DNA from 2 places in the Crassaminicella indica genome. Region 1 is predicted to be linked to the other one. Evidence: riboswitches for the same ligand, from Rfam matches in the RefSeq annotation. Region 1 holds a riboswitch; the other holds the start of a gene.
What was found. A riboswitch is a leader RNA that binds a small molecule or an ion and turns the genes downstream of it on or off. The one in region 1 is predicted to bind S-adenosylmethionine.
Positions count from the first base shown of each region.

Region 1 (11,394 bases):
CTATTCTATGCATGGATAAATAGGCAAGAGAAAAAAAGTATAGAACCTTATTGGACTGATCAACTAAAAAATATAGTAGAAAAGGCGGAAAATCTATTAGAGGTTTTGTATGCATTAGATGATTATACAAAGGATGAAGAAAGGTATAATGGTACTTATAAGCAAAATAAACCAGTAGAGCTATTAGAAGTTATCAGACCCCATGTATATGGTATTAGTAGACAAAAAATAGATCAAGCAATTGCAGTAAATGATTGCTTGAGCCGATTAAAGGAAAATAAAGGTGATTTAATAGAAGTATTTGAAAATATTACAGATATATTGGAAATACTAGAAATAAAAAAAGGTACTGATATGAAAAAAACCTTAAATAAAGCAAAAGAGATCATACAAATTATGAAAAGGTAAAAGTTTCTGCTCTGCAGGAACTTGTTTCTTTTTGTAGCTTTTAGGGAATAATATATACATAGTTTAATGCTTGTATATTTTTAAAATTTATATTGACAAAATAAGAAAAATATACTAAAATGTAAGCAACCCCCTATGGGAGGGGGTAAATAAAAAGGAGGTTTGTCTATGTATATAAATGTTTCAGATAAAGCAAAGGAAATGATTACAAAGCAATTAAAAGAGAAGGAACAAGAAAGTGCCTTTTTAAGAATATTTATCAAGGGCTTTGGTTGAGGTGGTCCAACATTTGGAATAGCCCTGGAAGGGTCAAAAGATGATGAAAAAGATTACCTTGAAGAAGTAAATGGATTAAAGATCATAGTAGAAAAAGATTTATTAAATCAGTTTAAAAATTTTCAAATAGATTATTCTGATGGATGGTTCTCTAAAGGATTTAGAATTATTGCAGGAGCAGGAGGTTCATCTTGCTAAAAAATCCAAGAGGAGCATTATACTAGGATAATTGTTTTAGTTTTACAGCAAGGAGTTGAGACAATGGCCGCAAAAAAATCACATCAATCATGGTCATGGATTTTAATGGTGCTATTCATCACACTATCTATTGTAGATATACGTTTTGGATTATTAGGATTTATCTGTATGGGTGCTCCTATTTATCATGCTTTACGAGGAGAAGGAAAAATTCATTGTTCTAAATATTGTCCAAGAGGTTCTATATTAGGTAAATTTCTTCAATATATAAGCTTAAACAATAATTTGCCAAAAGCTTTTAGAGGAAAAAATGCGAAGAATATATTATTAACGATTATGATGGTTATGTTTGGTATATCTTTATATCATGCATTTTATCAACCTAATGTGCTAAGAGCAGTAGCTTTTGCTGTTTTTAGATTGATGATGGCATCATTCATATTAGGGATTATAATGGGAGTTATTTTCAAGCCACGCAGTTGGTGTCAAGTATGTCCTATGGGTCATGCAACAGGGCTAATAAAAGAAAGTCAGGATAAAAAAGCGAAAAAATAAATAAAAAATTGAATCAGTTGCTTGATTTTGTGTGTAAAGCAGTAGTATAGTGGGTATAGAATGATTGAGTATTTCAAAAATAAGGAGGAGTTTTATATGAGTAAAAATGTAGTAGTATATTCAAGTAATACATGTATATACTGTAAGGAAGCAAAGGATTATTTAAAATCATTAGGAGTGGAATATACAGAAAAAAATGTTTCTACAGATATGGCAGCTAGAAAGGAATTGATCAAAAAAGGATTCATGGGCGTGCCAGTAATTATGGTAGATGATGAAGTAATTCAAGGATTTGATAAAGACAAAATAGATGAATTATTAAAATAGTGTATTAAAAACGTGCTGTGACGAAAAGTCGCAGCACGTTTTTAGTTGTTTAAAATAAAATTTTGTTTAAAATCTAGTGAAATTGCTAACAATTATATAGGAGATGAAGGAATAGAAAATAGAAAGGATCAGATGCGTATGAAAATTGGCATACCTAGGGGATTGTTCTATTACTATTATTATCCTCTTTGGACAAAATTTTTTGAAACATTAGGAGCAGAAGTTATTGTATCTGGAAAAACCAACAAGCAGATTATAGATAGTGGTGTGCAGCATACAGTAGATGATGCATGTCTTCCTGTAAAGATATACCATGGTCATGTAATGGATTTGAAGGACAAGGTTGATCTTATATTTGTACCCAAAATTATGAGTATTTATAAAGGTGAATATATTTGTCCTAAATTTTGTGGGCTACCAGAAATGATCAAAAGTTCATTAAAGGATTTACCGCCTATTATAGATACAACTATTGATTTTCATAAATCCAAAAAAAAATTATTGAAAACTGTATATGAGATAGGAAAATATGTTACGCATGATAAAAATAAAATTCATTTTGCATTTGAACAATCGCTCAAGCAGCATAAAGCTTATATGGATTATATGAAAAAAGGGATACTACCTACAGATATTGATGGTAGCAAAAGGCTTCAGTGTATTCATTCGTGTAAAAATAAGAAGAAAATCCTTCTTTTAGGACACCCCTATAATATATATGATGCATATCTTAGTATGAATATCATAGAAAAATTAAGAAAAAATCATCTTCATGTGATGACGCAGGATACTTTTGATACTAGGATTATTAATGAAAAGGCAGCAACAATGGATAAGAAGATGTTTTGGAGCTTTGGAAGAAAAGTATTAGGAGCAGCTCTTTATGCTATGGAACAAAAAGATATTCAGGGGATTATTTATCTATCAAGCTTTGGATGTGGTATAGATTCTGTTATAGCAGATATTATTGAAAGAAGAACAAGGAGAAATGCTGATAAACCATTTATTTTGCTCACATTAGATGAGCATACAGGGGAAGCTGGAATAGATACAAGAATAGAAGCATTTGTAGACATGATTCAATGGAGGGAAAAAAATGAAAATTACATTTCCACACATGGGAAATATGTATCTACCAATTAAAGCTATGTTTGATGATTTGGGAGTAGAGGTTGTTGTACCTCCTAAAAATAGTAAAAAAACATTAGAAATTGGTACTAAATATTCACCTGAGCTTATTTGCTTGCCTATGAAGATCAATTTAGGAAATTATGTAGAAAGTATAGAAAAAGGTGCAGATACTATTGTAGTGACAGGAAGCTGTGGACCTTGCAGATTTGGTTATTTTGCAGAGGTAGAAAAGGAGATTTTAAAGGATTTAGGTTATGATGTGGAATTTGTAGTATTAGAAGCACCTGATGGAGACATAAAGGAATTTTATAACCGAATTAGCAAAATTGCTAATACAAAAAATATGATAAAAATTGCAAAGGCATTAAAGGGTGGTATAAGTGTACTAAAGAAAATTGATAAGCTTGAAGAGCAAGTACTAAAATTAAGACCTTACGAAAAAAATAAAGGAGATATAGATAAAGTTTATAAGAAACTTATAAGCAATCTTGAAAATATTACTGGAGCTCAAAAAATGCTCCAATTGATCAGTCAAGCTCAAAGAGATATAGAAAAAATACCTCTTGATTATAACAGAGATGTTCTAAAGGTTGGGTTAGTTGGTGAAATTTATACAATAATAGAAGATTTTGCGAATATTGATATAGGAAAAAAATTAAACGAGCTAGGTGTAGTAGTACATAAGTCTCATTCTACTTTCAGATGGCTACTAGAGCATCTATTTTACAATAGCATAGGAGGTACAAGAGAAAAGGATATAAGAAAAGCTGCAAAGCCATATGTGAAAACTATGGTAGGAGGGCATGGAAGAGAAACGATAGGAAATACGATTATTTATGCAAAGGAAGGCTATGATGGTGTAATACAAGTAATGCCTTTTACTTGTATGCCTGAGATTGTTGCGATGAGTTTACTTCCTCAAGTACAAAATGAGCATGATATTCCAGTTATGACACTGATTATTGATGAGATGACAGGAGAAGCAGGATATGTTACAAGGCTTGAGGCATATGTTGATCTATTAAGAAACAGGAGGGAAAAATACAAAAATGAAAAAATGCTATCTTGGCGTTGATATTGGCTCTGTGAGTACAAATATTATTGTCATGGATGAAGATGAAAAAGTATTAGACACATTGTATATAAGAACACAAGGAAAGCCTATTGAGACAGTAAAGAAGGGGCTTTCTCAGATGAAGGCAAGACTGGGAAAAGATGTATTAATTTGTGGGGTAGGCACTACTGGAAGTGGTAGAAATCTAGGAGGTATTATTATTGGTGCTGATGCTGTCAAAAATGAAATCACAGCTCATGGTATTGCAGCACTGCATTTTGTCCCTGATGTAAAAACGATTATAGAAATAGGTGGACAAGATTCTAAAATTATTCTTCTTCGAAATGGTGTTTTATATGATTTTGCAATGAATACAGTTTGTGCTGCTGGAACAGGTTCATTTTTAGACAGACAGGCAGAAAGATTAGGCATTCCTATAGAAGAATTTGGAAAGCTTGCACTAAAATCAAAAGCAACTGTAAGAATTGCAGGAAGATGTGCTGTATTTGCAGAATCAGATATGATTCACAAACAACAGCTTGGACATAATCAGGAGGATATTATCAATGGCTTATGTGAGGCGCTTGTGAGAAATTACCTTAATAATTTAGGAAAAGGTAAAGAAATTCAATCACCTGTCATATTCCAGGGAGGGGTTGCTGCCAATATAGGAATTAGAAAAGCTTTTGAAAGAATATTAGGTTGTGAAGTAATTGTACCGAGGTTTGCAAGCGTAATGGGTGCAATCGGATCAGCTCTTTTGGCAAAAAAAGAGGTAGCGAAGAAAGGGACAACGAATTTCAAAGGGTTTGAGGTTGCAGACAGCAATTATACCGTAAAGAGCTTTGAATGTGAACATTGTCCAAATATGTGTGAGGTTGTAGAATTTTATAGAGATGAAATAATTGTTGCAAGATGGGGAGATAAGTGTGGTCGCTGGAGTAACATCAATGTGCAAAGTGAGAAATTGGCACAATAAATGCTTATAAAAATAGCTTCGAGAAAGCTGGTGTGTTTTCTTGAAGCTATTTTTTATAAGCATCTAGTATGATCAACCCACATTCAGTAATTTTGTAATGAGTGCCATTCGAACATATACACCAAGCTTTGCTTGTTCAAAATATACAGCACGCGGATCTTTATCTAATTCATAAGCTATTTCATCGACTCTAGGAAGTGGATGCATAATGATCATGTCTTTTTTTGCATTTTTAATTTGTTGAGAATTTAAAATATAAGAACCCTTTAGCCTGTTATAGTCAGCTTCGTTGAGAAAACGCTCCTTTTGTATTCTTGTCATATATAATATATCTATTTCATCAATTACTTCTTCTAATGTGCTGACTTCCTTTAATAAAACTTTGTTCTGTATAAGCTTTTCTTTGAGTGAATCTGGCAGTGAAAGCTCTTTTGGTGAGATTAAAATAAATTTGTGGAGATTGTATCTTGCTAGTGTTCGAATTAAAGAGTGAACAGTTCTTCCAAATTTTAAATCACCACAGAATGCAACAGTTTGATTTTCAAAAGAAGCTTTATACATATGAATTGTCAGTAAATCCGTTAATGTCTGTGTTGGATGTTGATGAGCACCGTCTCCTCCGTTAATAATAGGGATATGAGCGTATTTTGAAGCCAGTTTTGGAGCACCTGCTTTTGGATGTCTGATAACAGCAATATCTGCATAGTTAGATATAACTCTTATTGTATCTGCAATATTCTCTCCCTTTGAAACGGAACTTGTGGAAGCATCACTAAAGCCTAATACTTGTCCTCCTAATCTTAACATAGCTGATTCAAAACTTAGTCGTGTTCTGGTACTTGGTTCGTAAAAAAGTGTGGCTAAAATTTTTCCTGTGCAGATTGAATTATATTTTTCAGGATTGAGATACATTTTTTTTGCTAGTGCTATGAGTGCATCTAGCTCTTTTTTAGTAAAATCCTCAGGATCGATAAGATGTCTGATTGTTTTCATTTTTATCCTCCTTTTTGGTCTCTCCGAACCAGTTTAAAGGTATTAAAAAACCTTTTAACCATAAGGAAAAAAGGCACAATAAACTATATCCTTTGCTTGCCTTTTTAACCTCACAGGGTTAAGTTAAAGGTCTTTTTTATTGTTAATAGGTTATCATATAAGCTTTTTTATGTCAATGCAAAACTGAGCTTTATGAGAAGGAAAGCTTTATGATAAATATGTTGCTAGCATAAAGGTGTCTACAATAACTTCTGCCATTTTCATTACAAGGCTTAAGCGAATATTGTGGATTGAAAAACAGTCATCCTTGTTGAGTTTATCAACAATTCCAACAATAGACATTTGCCCAACACCAGGTAAATTTTTTCCGACACCCTTTCCTGGAAAAATAGGCCCCCTTTTTATATGGATATTGCCGATGAGTTCTTCACTTCCTAAACAGGCATCTACTGCAATAAAGAATCCATTAGGGTGTTTACCCTTTATTCTTTCTAAAGATTCCTTAATATTTACTGCATGAATAGGATGATCCAAAGTACCATAAACAGGAAATCTAAAGTTTTTATTTTGAAGCAGGGTACCAACTAGAGGACCTAAAGTATCACCAATACAGCGATCGGTACCGATGCATATAATGACTGTATTACTTGAAATTTTTTCTTTTATTAATTCCGATAATATTTGTGAAGCATTTTCATTCGTGTAATGTACGCGTTTTTTATATAGGTATTTATGAAAATCATCCTTCAAAGAGAAAACACCCCCTTATATGATATATATCAAGAGGGGGTGAAAAATATGATACAAAAATTATTTTGCCCAAATATTTAACTGTTCTTTATTATTTAATGCTTTAATAATCCGAGCTTTTGCATTTGGAATATCTTCAGAAATTTGATTTAAAAGGTTTTTCATATATTGTCTTTGTGTTTTTCCGTCTACAGGACAAGGATTTTTCACAACAGGAAGATTATGCTTTTTTACAGCCGAAACAATGTCTTCTTCTGATGCATATATAAGAGGTCTGATGATAGTCAGATTTTTTCTATCTAAAAATGTTACAGGATCAAAGGTACTTATTCTGCTCTCATAAAGCATACTTAAAAATAATGTTTCTACTGCATCATCAGCATGATGTCCTAGTGCAAGCTTTGTTACCCCATGCTCTTTGCAAATGGTGTGGAGCTTTCCTCTTCTCATTCTAGCACACATGGCACAAGGGTTTTTATCTTTTCTATCTTCAAATATCACTTTTCCGATTTGAGTTGGTTGAATTATATAAGGGATATTTAGGTCATGACAGAATTTTTTTAAAGGGGTAAGATCAAAATCATTGAAGCCTAAAGTCAATGTAAAAGCTTTTAATTCGTATTTTACAGGAGAAAAGTATTGAAAAAGCTTTAAAGAATATAAAAGAGCAGTACTGTCCTTTCCTCCTGAAAGCCCAACTCCTACTATATCTCCATCTTGAAGCATATGAAACTGTGCTACAGCTTTTTTTACGCATCCTAGTATTTTTTTCATATTATAAATCCTTTCTTTTATTATATAACTTATCGAATAACTAAAAAGTGGAAAGAAGAAAATAAACAACTCCATATAAATAAAATTATATAAAAATCAACAAAAAATACATATTAAGTTATTATTACAAAAATAGTGCTTCATAAAAGCTATAGCTTGCTATATAATGATTGTAGATATAGATAAACGTATTATTGATTAAAAGATTATTGTGTTTACCGAGAATAAAAAACTATATAGATAGAAGAGGAAGATTTTTATGGAGCAAATACTTACATATATTTCAAATGAAATAATGGTTTTATTAGTAGCAGCAATGCCTCTGATGGAATTAAGAGGTGCTATTCCAATAGGGGTATCTTTGGGAATAACACCTCTTCACGCTACAATATTAGGGTTGTTTGGAAGCATGATTCCAGTTCCTTTTTTATTGCTTTTGTTAAAACCTATTTTTATAAAAATGAAAAAACATCCTTATTGGAGAAAGCTTGTAGATTGGATTACAAAAAGAACATTAAGAAAGACAGAAAAAGTGCATAAGTATAAAAGCTTAGGACTTCTATTGTTTGTAGCTGTACCACTGCCTACTACAGGAGTATGGACAGGAGCTATTGCAGCATCACTATTGAATATTCCATTCAAACAAGCATTTACTGCTATATTTATGGGCAATACTATTGCAGCGCTGATTATTATGACAATTAGCCATGTGGCTGTAAATTTATAAAATGAATAATTTTCCAAAACAAAAAAGTTGACATATTTTTTAAATATGATAGAATTACCTTGATAAATTAAATATAAATCTTGATGCCTTATCAAGAGTGGAGGAGGGACTAGGCCCTATGATTCCCGGCAACCGGTATTTTTACACGGTGCTAAATCCTACAGAATGTAATTTCTGGAAGATGAGGACAAAGAAATTCCAACCTCTTCTTGTGATGAAGAGGTTTTTTTTAAACAGATTTTAGGAAATAATAATTATAATAATTATGAAGGAGGTAAAAAAATGGCAAGAAGATTATTTACTTCAGAATCAGTTACAGAAGGACATCCAGATAAAATATGTGACCAAATTTCAGATGCTATATTAGATGCAATTTTTGAAAAGGACCCTAAAGCTCGTGTTGCAGCAGAAACATCTGTAACAACAGGTCTTGTACTTGTAGCAGGAGAGATTACTACAAATTGTTATATAGATATTCCAAAGGTAGTAAGAAAAACAATAAAAGAAATTGGTTATGACAGAGCAAAATATGGATTTGATTGTGATACTTGTGCAGTGCTTACTTCTATAGATGAGCAATCTCCAGATATTGCTATGGGTGTAGATGAAGCATTAGAAAGAAAAGAAGGAGCAATGGAAGATGCTGTAGAAGCAATCGGGGCAGGAGATCAAGGGATTATGTTTGGGTTTGCATGTAATGAAACACCAGAGCTTATGCCTATGCCTATTGCTCTTGCTCATAAGCTTGCAAGAAGATTAACAGAAGTTAGAAAAAATGGTACACTAGATTATTTGCGTCCAGATGGAAAAACGCAGGTAACTGTAGAATATGAAGATGATAAACCTGTAAGAATAGATACTATTGTTATTTCTACACAGCATAGTCCAGAAGTAACAAGAGAGCAAATTGAAAAAGACTTAATTGAGCATGTAATCAAAAATATTGTTCCAGCTGAACTATTAGATGAAAAAACAAGATACCTTATAAATCCTACAGGTAGATTTGTTATTGGTGGACCACAAGGAGATGCAGGATTAACAGGTAGAAAAATTATCGTAGATACATACGGTGGATATGCAAGACATGGTGGTGGTGCATTTTCAGGAAAAGACCCAACAAAGGTTGACCGTTCAGCAGCTTATGCAGCAAGATATGTTGCCAAAAATATTGTAGCGGCAGGGCTTGCGGACAAATGTGAAATAGAGCTTGCTTATGCAATCGGTGTTGCACAGCCTGTATCTATACTTGTAGAAACATTTGGCACAGCTAAAGTATCTGAGGAAAAATTAGAAGAGCTTGTAAGAAAGCACTTTGATTTAAGACCAGCAGCAATTATTAAAGATTTAGATTTAAGAAGACCAATATATAGACAAACTGCTGCATATGGACATTTCGGCAGAACAGATATCGATCTTCCATGGGAGAAAACAGATAAGGCTGAAATATTGAAAAAAGAAGCACTAGGTGAATAATAAAAAAGATGAGGCGTTTTAAAATGCTTCATCTTTTTTATTGTTTTAAAATAATAGCTTTAGTTAAGGATTGAGGAAGAAGCTTTAAGTTGAAGGACAACTAATTATTAGTCGGAGGCTTTAGTAATTATTTTTACGAGAATATGTATTGAGTTTTATTAAGTAAAAGTCAACTAAGAGTTAAACGACTTTTTCTTTTTTATTTTATAAATTTTAAAATTTCCATAGACCATGGTATTAAGAGGATCGGTCCTCCACAGGGAGGAAGGTATATGGAATATAAAATGAAAAAGCTTATCAATATGTGCAAAGCTGGAGATGAAAAAGCAAAAGAAGAGATGCTTAAAAAGCTAAAGCCTCTGATTTTTGTATCTATTAAGAAATACTATTTTGGGAATGAAGAATGGAATGATTTGCTTCAGGAAGGAGCAGTTAAAATATTAAATGAAATTGAGCGATTTGATGAGGCAAAGGGAGTACCTTTTTTGGGCTATATAAAGCTACAGCTGAAATTTTTCTATATGGAAAAAAGGAAAAAAGTAAGAAAAGAAATTTCTCAGACTGTTGACAAAGTATAAAAAAGCGAGAATTCTTTTTTTTTCAAAAAGGATTTTCGCTTTTTATGTAGAATAAATATATATAGAATAATTTCCCGAAGGGACTGATTGTATTGTTAACTAAGAATAATGGATACCAAAATAGAATTGAAACTGTTATGATTGAGAACCTAGTTTCTGAAGATCATTTGCTTAGAAAAATCAATAAATATATTAACTTTTCATTTATATATGATTTAGTAGAAGATAAGTATTGTTTAGATAATGGAAGACCATCTATTGATCCAGTTGTTTTATTTAAGATGATGTTTATTGGATATCTTTATGGTATTCGCTCCGAAAGGAGATTAATGGAAGAAATCAAATATAATATTGCTTATAGATGGTTTTTAGGTTATGGAATTACTGATGAGATTCCTCATCATTCTACTATTAGTCAAAATAGAAGACGTAGATTTACAGGTACTGATATATTTGAAAAAATTTTTTCAAATATAGTGAAACAAGCAATAGATAATAATTTGGTATTGGGTAAAATACTATACACTGATTCTACTCATCTTAAAGCTAATGCTAATAAAAATAAGTATGAAGAAAAATATATTAAAGTTGAAGTAAAAGAATATGTTGATGATTTAGAAAATGCAATTAATGAAGATAGAATAAATCATGGTAAAAAACCTCTAAAAAAAAAGAACATGAGCCAGAAATAAAGAGAATTAAATCTAGCATTACAGATCCTGACAGTGGTTTTATGCATAGAGATAGAAAACCCAAAGGTTTCTTCTATCTAGAACACAGAACGGTGGATGCAGAGAATAACATTATTACAGGTGTTAATGTTACTCCTGGTAATATTAATGATGCAACACCTTATCTTCAAATATTAGATGAACAAATTGAAAAATATGGTTTTGAGGTGAAATTTGTAGGACTTGATGCTGGATATTTTACTGCTCCAATTTGTAAAGGTTTAAATGATAGAAATATACAGGGTGCTATAGGTTACAGACTTGGACCACATAAAAAAGGAAAGTTTACAAAAAATAGATTTCAATATGTTGATGAATGGGATGTTATAATGTGCCCAAATCTTTATCCAATGCATTATAAAACTACTACCCGTCAGGGTTATAGGGAATATATCAGTGATAAAAATAATTGCTCTGAGTGTCCATATAAAGAAAAATGC
Region 1 is NZ_CP078093.1:1,457,565-1,468,958, forward strand. Features, by position in the region: gene KVH43_RS06995 (hypothetical protein) at 1-408, shown strand, start outside; gene KVH43_RS07000 (4Fe-4S binding protein) at 946-1,437, shown strand; gene KVH43_RS07005 (glutaredoxin family protein) at 1,534-1,764, shown strand; gene KVH43_RS07010 (acyl-CoA dehydratase activase-related protein) at 1,810-2,907, shown strand; gene KVH43_RS07015 (acyl-CoA dehydratase activase-related protein) at 2,861-3,970, shown strand; gene KVH43_RS07020 (acyl-CoA dehydratase activase) at 3,945-4,928, shown strand; gene pyrB (aspartate carbamoyltransferase) at 5,001-5,921, opposite strand; gene yyaC (spore protease YyaC) at 6,129-6,671, opposite strand; gene KVH43_RS07035 (tRNA lysidine(34) synthetase) at 6,732-7,445, opposite strand; gene KVH43_RS07040 (COG2426 family protein) at 7,705-8,172, shown strand; SAM riboswitch class I at 8,258-8,360, shown strand; gene metK (methionine adenosyltransferase) at 8,455-9,645, shown strand; gene KVH43_RS07050 (sigma factor) at 9,918-10,223, shown strand; one part of gene KVH43_RS07055 (IS1182 family transposase) at 10,316-10,898, shown strand; one part of gene KVH43_RS07055 (IS1182 family transposase) at 10,898-11,394, shown strand, end outside.

Region 2 (11,394 bases), 190 kb from region 1:
TTTGGAAAAAGATATGCAGCATATGCAAGAAAGCTTGCGTCAAAAGAAACAGATGAGAGAAGAAAATTGGAACTTTTAAAAATTGCAAAAAATTGTGATGTTGTTCCAGCATTTCCTCCAAAGACTTTTCATCAGGCTATACAAATGTATTGGTTTGTACATTTAGGTGTAACTATTGAAATGAACAATTGGGATGCTTATAGTCCGGGAAGATTAGATCAGCATCTATATCCTTTTTATAAAAAGGATATAGAAGAAGGGATATTGACACGAGATGAAGCAAAAGAATTATTAGAATGTCTATGGGTAAAGTTTAATAATCAACCAGCTCCTCCTAAAGTTGGTATTACTTTAAAAGAAAGTGGAACTTATACAGATTTTGCAAATATTAATAGTGGAGGAGTAAAACCAGATGGCTCTAATGGAGTTAATGATGTTAGCTATTTGATTTTAGATGTAATGGATGAAATGAAACTCCTTCAACCTAGTTCTAATGTTCAAATTAGTAAAAAGACTCCTTTAAAGTTTTTAAAAAGAGCCTGCGAAATTTCTAGAAAAGGATGGGGACAGCCTGCATTTTATAATACTGATGCAATGATTCAAGAAATGCTAAGGGCAGGAAAGGATATTGTAGATGCTAGAGAAGGTGGAGCAAGTGGGTGTGTTGAAACGGGAGCTTATGGAAAAGAAGCATATATTTTAACGGGATATTTGAATATTCCTAAAATACTAGAAATTACTTTAAACAATGGCTTTGATCAAGTAAGAGGAAAGCAGCTAGGTTTAAAGACAGGAGATCCTAGAAATTTTGAAACTTATGAAGAATTTTTTGAAGCATTTAAAAAACAACTCAATCATTTTGTAGATATTAAAATAAGAGGAAACCACATGATTGAAAAAATCTATGCTACCAATATGCCTGTTCCATTTCTATCTGTTATTACAAGTGATTGCATTGATAAGGGAATGGATTATAATGCAGGAGGAGCAAGATATAATACAAATTATATTCAAGGGGTTGGTATTGGTACGGTAGCAGATTGTTTAGCTTCTATTAAATACAATGTTTTTGATAAAAAAAGATTTACTATGGATGAACTACTTAAGGCTTTAGATGATAATTTTGAAGGACATGAAATGATTCATCACATTGTTAGAAATAAAACGCCTAAATATGGAAATGATGATTCGTATGCAGATGAATTGATGCTAGATGCTTTTAATGCTTTTTATGATATTGTAAATGGAAGGAAGAATATGAAGGGCGGTGTTTATCGCATTGATATGCTGCCAACTACTTGTCATGTATATTTTGGATCGGTTATGATGGCAAGTGCAAATGGAAGGCTTTATGGAAAGCCTGTATCTGAAGGAATTTCCCCAGCTAAAGGAGCAGATACAAATGGACCTACCGCAGTTATAAAATCAGCAGCTAAAATGGATCATCTAAGAACAGGAGGAACACTCCTTAATCAAAAATTTACTCCTTCTGTGTTAGCAGGGGAGGAGGGACTAGAAAATTTGGCATCTCTTATTAGAGCATATTTTAATATGGATGGACATCATATTCAGTTCAATGTAATTGATCGAAAAACTTTGATAGATGCACAAAATAATCCAGAGGAATATAAAGATTTGATCGTAAGGGTTGCAGGTTATAGTGATCATTTTAATAATTTGAGCAAAGCATTGCAGGATGAGATTATTGAAAGAACAGAGCAGACTTTTGCTTAAGGAGTATATTATTTATAAATATTTTATAAAGGAGGGCTTGTTGTGCAAAAGACAATAGGATTTATTGGTGCTGGGAATATGGGGCAGGCGATCATGGGTGGTATTTTAAAATCAAAATTAGTTTCAGCAGTAGATATTATTATGTCTGATTTGAGTGAAGAAAGATTAGAACTGGCAAAAGAATGTGGTATAAAAGTAACAAAGGATAATAAGGAAGTAGCAAAACTTTCTGATATTTTGGTATTGTCCATAAAACCTAATATTTATTCTTTAGTCATTAAAGAAATAAAAGATTATATAAAGAATGATGTGATTATTATAACCATTGCAGCAGGGAAAGACATTTGTAGTACAGAAGAAAGCTTTGGAAGGAAAGTTAAAGTGGTTCGAGCTATGCCTAATACCCCAGCTCTAGTAGGGGAAGGAATGACAGCTATTGTACCTAATGAAAAATTAACAACTGATGAAGTGGATGAGGTAGTAAAAATTTTTAATAGCTTTGGAAAGGTTGAAATAGTTAGTGAAAAGTTGATGGATGCAGTAACTTCTGTTAGTGGATCGTCTCCTGCATATGTATTTATGTTTATTGAAGCTATGGCAGATGCAGCAGTTTTAGATGGTATGCCAAGAGATCAAGCTTATAGAATGGCAGCTCAAGCAGTACTTGGAGCAGCTAAGATGGTACTAGAAACTGGGAAGCATCCAGGAGCATTAAAGGATATGGTATGTTCTCCAGCAGGTACAACTATAGAAGCAGTAGCTACTCTTGAAAGAACAGGATTTCGTTCATCTATTATATCAGCAATGCAGAGTTGTACAAAAAAATCTATTGAAATGTCGAAAAAATAGAAAAGTATATTAATATATTTCAGATTTTAGACAAAATAAGATAAGCGTCAAAGAGGTTCTTTCTCAAAAATAAGCGAATCTAGTCTTGAGGTTCGCTTATTTTTATTAATTCAAAACATTGATTCTTCTTTTTCATATATTATCTAGTTAGAGTATTTAAATCTGTTTTTAATATTATATTTAATAGTATATATATTGTCTTTGCGATTGGATATAATATAGTCTACACTATTCCGATTATACCATATATTTACAAAATATGATTTTATAAATTAAATTATTTTTCTAATAGTGATACAGCGAAATTAGCAAATAGTTTAATGGTTTATTATTTAGCGAAAAAATATTATCGAAAAACAATAAAAAAATATTGAAATATAATAATTGATTGTGTATAATGTAAATGTAAATTTATGGGGGGGATTGCATTTGTTTGTTTATATATGGATTATATTTATAGCTGCATGTATAAAAATGATTTTCAAATATGGAGATTTTCAGTACATATTGTTTATTTTAAAGCCTGTAACAAAAATTGTGGAATTAGTTTTAGGAGTTGCTTTTAAATATTATGAAGGGATTGGATTTATCAATGCTGATTTTAAAATTCATATAAGCAGAGGATGTTCAGGAATAAATTTTTTTATTATGGTATTTTTGATGATTAGTTTTTCATTTCTTTTTAAGATACGAAATAAAAATAAATCATTAGTAGCATTGATTTTTTTTATTGTTGCATATTTTATTACAATTATTGCAAATGCTTCAAGGATTATAGTGGCTTTTTTGATTATGAATACCATAACATTTAATATGAAATATGAAAGATTGATGCATCAGTCTATTGGTGTTGTTTTTTATTTTAGTTATTTAATCATTACATATTATTTGTTTTCAAAAATATTTCAAAAAGGAGATGAATCTCATGAATAAAATATATAAACCATACCTTATATTGATAACGTTAACGCTTCCTCAAATAATTATTTTTATTCTATTTACTAAAATATTTGGATTGATTAGTTCAGAACTATCTAAAAGTAGTATAGAGTATTGGAGATTAGCAGCAATTTATTTAGGTTCAGCGTTGATTATATTTACATTGTGGAATATAAGAAACTGGATAAATAAAAAAGATATACAGCCATTATGTGCTCTTTTGATCTTTATAGTATATACCATATTTTTAAGCGTTTATTTTTACAATGATACATACATTATTCCTTCTGATATTCCAGATTATATGTTTTTAGGTATAAGACCTAGCATTACTATTTTAACACTTATTATGCCAGTGCTTATTCATTCTATGCTGTTGTTGGTTCATTTTAGTGTTGAGAAAGTAGAAAAAGGTAGCAATTCAAAGGACTTTTATAGTATGATTGGTATTCCAGTATTTTGTTATGTATTTATATATATATTGTTGAATGATAATTCTCCTATTGAAAAGCTTACCCCTATATTATTTATTATGAGTATAGTAGCTTTTTTCTTTTTCTTCATACGAATTATTTATAGACTTTTAAATAAAAGGGCTGATATATGGCAAAAGAATTTAGCTTTTTTGAATCTTTTGGGTTCTTTGATAGGGTTATGCTTAAATCAAAGCTTTGGAAATATATTTGGAGATTTTTCTCATATTGGCTTTTATCTGTTTGCCATGATAACAGGTGTATTAATGTTAATTCCAGATATGGAGAATAAAAGAATCAGGCTCATTTTGTGGGTATTAAAAAGTATTACCTTTGTTTTTACCTTTTACTTTTTCATTGTTTTTCTTCCTTATATACTGTTGTCATTGATTGGAATGATTTTTTTCGGATGTGGTGCTTTAATGCTTGTGCCAATGCTTTTAATGTTTTTACATGTAAAAGCTTTGTGGTCTGATTACTATTATTTAAAGGCTTTTTATGAAAAGAAGATTTTAGCTGCATTGTTTTTAATAGGGGTTTTAACAATTCCTGTATTTATGATGATGATTATAAAAAATGATAAAGAAAATTTAGATAATGCACTGACCTTTACATATCAAAGAAGCTATGAAGATAAAAATGAAGCACATATAGACATAGCTGGAGTAAAAAGAGCTTTAAAAAATATAAAATATGTAAAAGGAAATAAAAGAAATAAGCTTGATGTTTTTACTACGGATATTCCTTATTTTACTTCACTATATAATGAATATGTGCTAGATGGATTATCAATATCTAATAAAAAAATAAAAAGGCTTGAGGATGTATTTTTAGGTGAATCAGATATAGTGCTAAATGATGAAAGACAATCAAAAAATCAAGTATTTATCAAAGATATAAAAACGCAAACAATATATGATGAAAAAGAAAAGGTACTGAAAAGCTGGATAGATTTTGAGTTGGAAAATAGAGGAAGAGAACAAGAGGAGTTTAACACAACATTTAAGCTTCCAAAAGGAAGTTATATTAGCAATTATTATTTATATGTAGGGAATGAAAAAAAATACGGTTTGCTTGCAGATAAAAGAGCTGCCGATTGGATTTATCAAAATACAAAAGCTATAAAGAGAGATCCTGGGATTTTAACAGATTTGGGAAATAATAAAATAGCATTTAAGGTATTTCCATTTAATGGTGGAGAAATAAGAAAAACAGGAATAGAAATCCTTCATAAAGCTCCAATCACTATTAATATTGATGGACATAGGATTGATTTAAAGGATGAACATATTAAGCATTTAAATAAAAAAGAAATTATTATAGGTAAGGGGCTTGCTTATATTCCAAAGGAAGTGAAGAAAAAATTAGAAAGAACAACAAGAGAGCAAAAGTATTATTTTTTAATAGATTATTCAAAAGAAAGTGATGGAAAAATAAATGACTATATAGAAAGGGTGAAGAATTATATTAAAGATTATCATATTGAAAATAAAGTAGAAGAAATAATTCCTGTAAACTTTGAAGAAAAAAGGATTTCATATAATAAAGAGTGGGAAAAACATTTAAAACATATTGACGTAAAAGGTGGATTCTTTTTAGAATATACGATAAAGAAGATTTTTTATGATAATTATGTAAAAGATAGCAGTGAGTATCCAGTTATTATTGTTGTTACAGATGATATAAGTAAAGGAGTAGGGTTGGAGAAAATAGATGAATTTTCATTTGCTTGTCCAGAAGGGGTATATTATTATCATTTAGATAGAGAAGGAAAAATTACAGGGTATTCAAGTCAGTTAAGAAAAACTATGGATCGAGTGGAGAAAATACCAGTATTAGTTTGGAAAGATAAAAATGGAAAAGCATATTATTTACAAGATGTAGAGGAAGATAGTATAGTTCTTTTAGATGATAAATTAGAAGTAAATATAAAAGAAGAGAAAAATGCTAAATGGGAAAATGGAGCTATGCTTCAAGGAATGTATATGAGTTATATGCTTCATCCAGAGAAATATTTTGAAAAGTCCTTGTCTATTGTAAAAAATAGTATTATATCTCATGTGATGAGTCCAATGACTTCTTTTATAGTTCTTGAAAATGAAGCTCAAGAAAAAGTTATGCTGGAAAAACAAAAGCAAATTTTAGCAAGGAAAAAACCAGTTCATATAGGAGATATGACGGAAATGGATGAACCTTCTTTATGGGTTATGCTACTGCTTATGGGGATTTTTATGAGTAGACAATTATTATTAGTTAAAAGTAAAGAATAGATTATTGTAAGGATAGTTTATTTGGGAATAAATAGGGTATAAGGTGGTCAATGACCACCTTATTACACATCTCTTTTTTTAGTAACCTTTGTGGTGTCTTCATAAAATCTAAAGGTGTCAATTATATCCACATCTCTTTGCATATCAAGAGGCATTACATAAGCATTTTGCGTTTTTTCTATAATAGGATGGTTTTCTTTATTGTAGGTAGCATCAATCCTATCCTGTGGTCTTTCTGAATCAGAATGAATTCCTTTATCATTTTTCATATGATCATCTCCTCATTAATATTATTTCACATAATGAGAAAGATATGATTTTTATATTAAAAAGCAGGAACTACTGCACCATTATATTTTTCTTCAATAAATTTTTTTACATCTTCAGATTGTAGTACTTTCATAAGCCTCTGAATTTTTTCGCTGTCCTTATCTTCAGGACGAACTGCTACTATATTTGCATATGGGGATTCGCTGCCTTCTATTAGTAAAGCATCTTCTTTAGGATTAAGATTTCCTTCTAATGCAAAGTTTGTGTTGATTACACTTGCAGCTACATCATCTAATGTTCTAGGAAGCTGTGCTGCATCAACAGGCTTGAATGTTATATTTTTAGGATTTTCTATAATGTCCTTTTCAGTTGCTTCAAGTCCTGCATCTTTATTTAATTTTATTATTCCTTTTGCATCTAATAAAATGAGTGCACGTCCTTCATTAGTTGGATCATTTGGAATAGTGATTGTAGCTTTGCTTTGTAGTTCATCAACAGATTTAATTTTTTTAGAATACAAACCAAGAGGTTCAACATGAACGTTTCCTGCACTTACAAGATCTAATTCTCTTTCTTTATTAAATGTTTCTAAATAAGGCAAGTGCTGAAAGAAATTTGCATCGATTTCTTTTTCTGCTAAAGCAAGGTTAGGTGTTACATAATCTGTAAATTCTTTTATTTCTAGCTTTATACCTTCCTTTTCAAGCTTTGGCTTGATAAATTCTAATATTTCTGTATGAGGTACTGGTGTTGCACCAATTGTAAGGGTTATTGTGTCTGATTTTTGTTGTGCAGTAGGTGTTTCTTTTTTCGCACATCCTGTAAATAATAAGGATAAAGCTAATAGACATACTAATACTTTTAAAATATTTTTTTTCATTTTGCATACCTCCAATTTTTTATTTTTTATTGATGCTTTGTGCAATTTTATTGCCAGCAGTTTGAATGATTTGTACAAGGATAATCAAAAGAATAACTGTAGCAATCATTACATCTGTTTGGAAACGGTGATAACCGTATCTTACAGCTAAATCTCCAAGACCACCTCCTCCAACAACTCCAGCCATAGCGGAATAGCTTAAAATATTGATAATGGTAATGGTAATACCAAGAATCAAGGATGACATAGCCTCAGGAAGCAGTACTCTAAAAATTATTTGGTGAGGGGTTGCTCCCATAGAGATAGAAGCTTCTACTACACCCCAGTCTACTTCCCTTATACTTGTTTCTACAACTCGTGAAAAGAAGGGAGTTGCAGCTATAACTAATGGAACAATAGCAGCAGTTGTGCCAATAGTTGTTCCAACAACAAGTCTTGTAAAAGGAATAATAAATATCATCAAAATGATAAAGGGTAGTGATCTAGCTACATTGATAATATATGAAAGTATGTTGTGAATATATGGATTTGGAAGAATGTGATTTTGGTCTGTTACAACAAGAATTATCCCTAATGGCAATCCTAAAATAATTGTAAAAATCACAGAGATAAATACCATATATAAGGTTTCTAATAAAGATGGTGTAAGAAGTTCTATCCAATGATTCATTGCTTTAACACCTCCGCTTTTACATTGTTTTTTTCTAGAAAAGATATAATATCTAATAATTTATGGCAATCTACATTCATTTGAATAGTGAGCTTTCCAATGGGCTTTTCTTGGATATATTCAATTTTTCCAGAAAGAATATTTACATCTACATCAAATTTTTTTGTGATTTTTGAAATAAGTGGTTTATCTGCACTGCCCTTTGTAAATGATAAATTTAATACTTTTCCTTTCATATATTGCTTTGGTAAAGCTTGATCGTGATCTACAAAATGCTTTGTGACAGAGTTGCCGGGCTTTGAGAAAATATCAATAGTAGAACCTTCCTCTATCAAGCATCCACCTTCAAGAATTGCTACACGGTTGCATATTTCTTTGATTACTTCCATTTCATGAGTGATGACTACAATAGTCAATCCAAATTCTTTGTTGATATTTTTAAGTAATGTTAGAATCTGCTTTGTAGTTTTCGGATCTAGTGCCGATGTTGCTTCATCACAGAGGAGTACATCAGGTTCATTTGCTAGAGCTCTTGCAATACCTACTCTCTGCTTTTGACCTCCACTTAACTGAGAAGGATAAACATGAGCTTTATCAGAAAGCTCTACAAGCTCTAAAAGATGATTTACCTTTTCTTTGATGATTTTTTTAGGTGTTTTTACAAGTCTTAATGGAAAAGCAATATTTTCAAATACATTTTTACTATGCAATAGATTAAAATTTTGAAAAATCATGCCTATTTTTTTTCTTGCATTTCTCAATTCGCTGTTTTTTAAAGTCATTAAGTTTATGCTATTTACAAATATGTCACCACTTGTAGGCTCTTCCAATCTGTTTATACAGCGAATGAGAGATGATTTTCCTGCACCACTAAGACCAATAATGCCATAAATATCCCCTTGATTAATATTTAAAGATATATCCTTAAGAGCGACTACTTGGTTTCTTCCATTCGTATAAATCTTTGATAAATTCTTAATTTTTATCATAACTTCACCTCTTTATAACTATATAGTACTAAAACAAACAAGTAATAAAATAACCCCTGCTGATGAAAGAGGGGGTTAAAAAAACCTCTTTCATTGAGAAAGAGGCATATATAACAATTGCTTCCTTCTCTCATCTGTCGATACAATGTATCGCAGGAATTGGCACCGCTGCATAAAATATGCCGGTTGCCGGGTTTCATAGGGCCAGTCCCTCCACCACTCTGGATAAGAGATATCCGTTTATTAACTTTTGCTTTGATTAATATAAAGTATAATGATTTTTTAGAATTGTGTCAATAGTTTTTTTAAAAAATTATATTTCAATAAAAAGGAGATAATAAATAAATATAGAATATTATTTAGATAAAGGGAAAAGGTGGTGGAATGATGACTTACGAGTCAAAATTAAAAAATGAGTTTACTGATGAATTGTTTGAAGCAATATTATTACTCAAAAATATAGAAGAATGCTATAGATTTTTTGAAGATATATGTACTATAAAGGAGATTCAAGCATTATCCCAGCGTCTTAAAGTAGCAAAGCTTTTAAGAGAAAAGAAAACCTATAATGAGATTGAAGAAATAACAGGAGCGAGTACAGCGACCATCAGCAGAATTAATCGATGTCTAACATATGGAGCTGATGGATATAATTTGATATTGGATAGATTAGATGAACAATCAAAAGAATAAAAGCAGTGCAACCTTCTCTATTAAAAGGTTGCACTGCTTTTATTTTAATACAGCTCCTGTACTTGCTGAAGTAACTAATTTTGCATATCTTGCTAAATATCCTTTTTTTACTTTTGGTTCAGGCTTTACAAAACAATTTTTACGTTTTTGTATTTCTTCTTCACTTAATTTAACTTCTAATTTTTTATTAGGAATATCAATATGAATGATATCTCCATCTTCAATAAGACCAATAAGACCTCCTTCCATAGCTTCAGGAGATACATGACCAATAGCAGCACCACGAGTTGCTCCAGAGAATCTACCATCTGTAATGAGTGCTACATCCTTGTCAAGCCCCATACCTGCAATAGCAGAAGTAGGGGATAGCATCTCTCTCATACCAGGACCACCCTTAGGACCTTCATATCTTATAACTACTACATCTCCCTTTACAATCTTTCCATTAAAGATTGCAGATACTGCTGCTTCTTCTGAATCAAATACCTTTGCAGGGCCAATGTGTACCAGCATTTCATCAGCTACTGCTGATTCTTTTACAACTGCTCCATCTACTGCTAGATTTCCCCTTAATATAGCAAGGCCACCTTTATTTCTATAAGGGTTTTTAATAGGATGAATGATATCAGTATCAAGTACTTTTTTATCTTTAAGGTTTTCACCAACAGTTTTTCCAGTAACGGTCATTACATCTAGGTTGAGTAATCCTTTTTTTGTTAATTCCTTCATAAGTGCAGGGATTCCTCCTGCACGATGTAGATCCTCCATATGATGTTTACCGCTAGGGCTAAGCTTTGTAAGATATGGTGTTACTTGACTGATCTCATCAAACAATTCAAGTGGTAACGATATACCTGCTTCATGAGCAATTGCTGGTAGATGTAGTACTGTGTTAGAAGAACCAGCCATAGCCATATCTACAGTAATTGCATTTTTAAATGCATCTATTGTTAGAATATCTAATGGCTTTATATCATTTTTAACACATTCCATTACCTTCATACCAGCATATTTTGCAAGTTGAATTCTTTCACCAGAGTGAGACATAGCAGTACCATTGTATGGAAGGCCCATTCCTAAAGCTTCTGTTAAGCAGTTCATACTATTAGCAGTAAAAAGTCCTGAGCAAGAACCACATCCAGGACATGATTTTCTTGCTAATTCTTCTAATTCTTCTTCTGTCATTTTATTATCTTTAAAAGCTCCAACACCTTCTATGACACTACTAAAATCTAGTGCTTTACCATTATGCTCTCCAGCTCGCATAGGACCACCACTTACTACAATTGCTGGAATATTTAGTCTTGCAGCAGCCATTAGCATTCCTGGAACGATCTTATCACAGTTTGGAATAAGGACTAATCCATCAAAACCATGTCCTATTGCCATTGCTTCAATAGAATCAGCAATAAGCTCTCTACTTGCTAGTGGATATTTCATACCATCATGCCCCATAGCAATTCCATCACAAATACCTATTGCAGGAAATTCTATAGGAGTACCTCCTGCCATTGCAACGCCCATTTTAGCAGCCTTTGCAATTTGATCTAAATGCATATGTCCTGCTATTATTTCATTTTGAGCATTGACAATACCAATAAGAGGTCTGTCTATTTCTTCTTTTGTA
Region 2 is NZ_CP078093.1:1,644,301-1,655,694, forward strand. Features, by position in the region: gene hypD (trans-4-hydroxy-L-proline dehydratase) at 1-1,734, shown strand, start outside; gene proC (pyrroline-5-carboxylate reductase) at 1,777-2,583, shown strand; gene xrtK (exosortase K) at 3,013-3,516, shown strand; gene KVH43_RS07810 (MSEP-CTERM sorting domain-containing protein) at 3,509-6,265, shown strand; gene KVH43_RS07815 (hypothetical protein) at 6,328-6,534, opposite strand; gene KVH43_RS07820 (MetQ/NlpA family ABC transporter substrate-binding protein) at 6,591-7,415, opposite strand; gene KVH43_RS07825 (methionine ABC transporter permease) at 7,435-8,085, opposite strand; gene KVH43_RS07830 (methionine ABC transporter ATP-binding protein) at 8,082-9,074, opposite strand; SAM riboswitch class I at 9,202-9,306, opposite strand; gene KVH43_RS07835 (YerC/YecD family TrpR-related protein) at 9,459-9,767, shown strand; gene ilvD (dihydroxy-acid dehydratase) at 9,807-11,394, opposite strand, start outside.
Region 2: it holds a riboswitch for S-adenosylmethionine, as region 1 does, so the genes downstream of both, KVH43_RS07830 (methionine ABC transporter ATP-binding protein) here and metK (methionine adenosyltransferase) in region 1, are expected to answer to the same signal.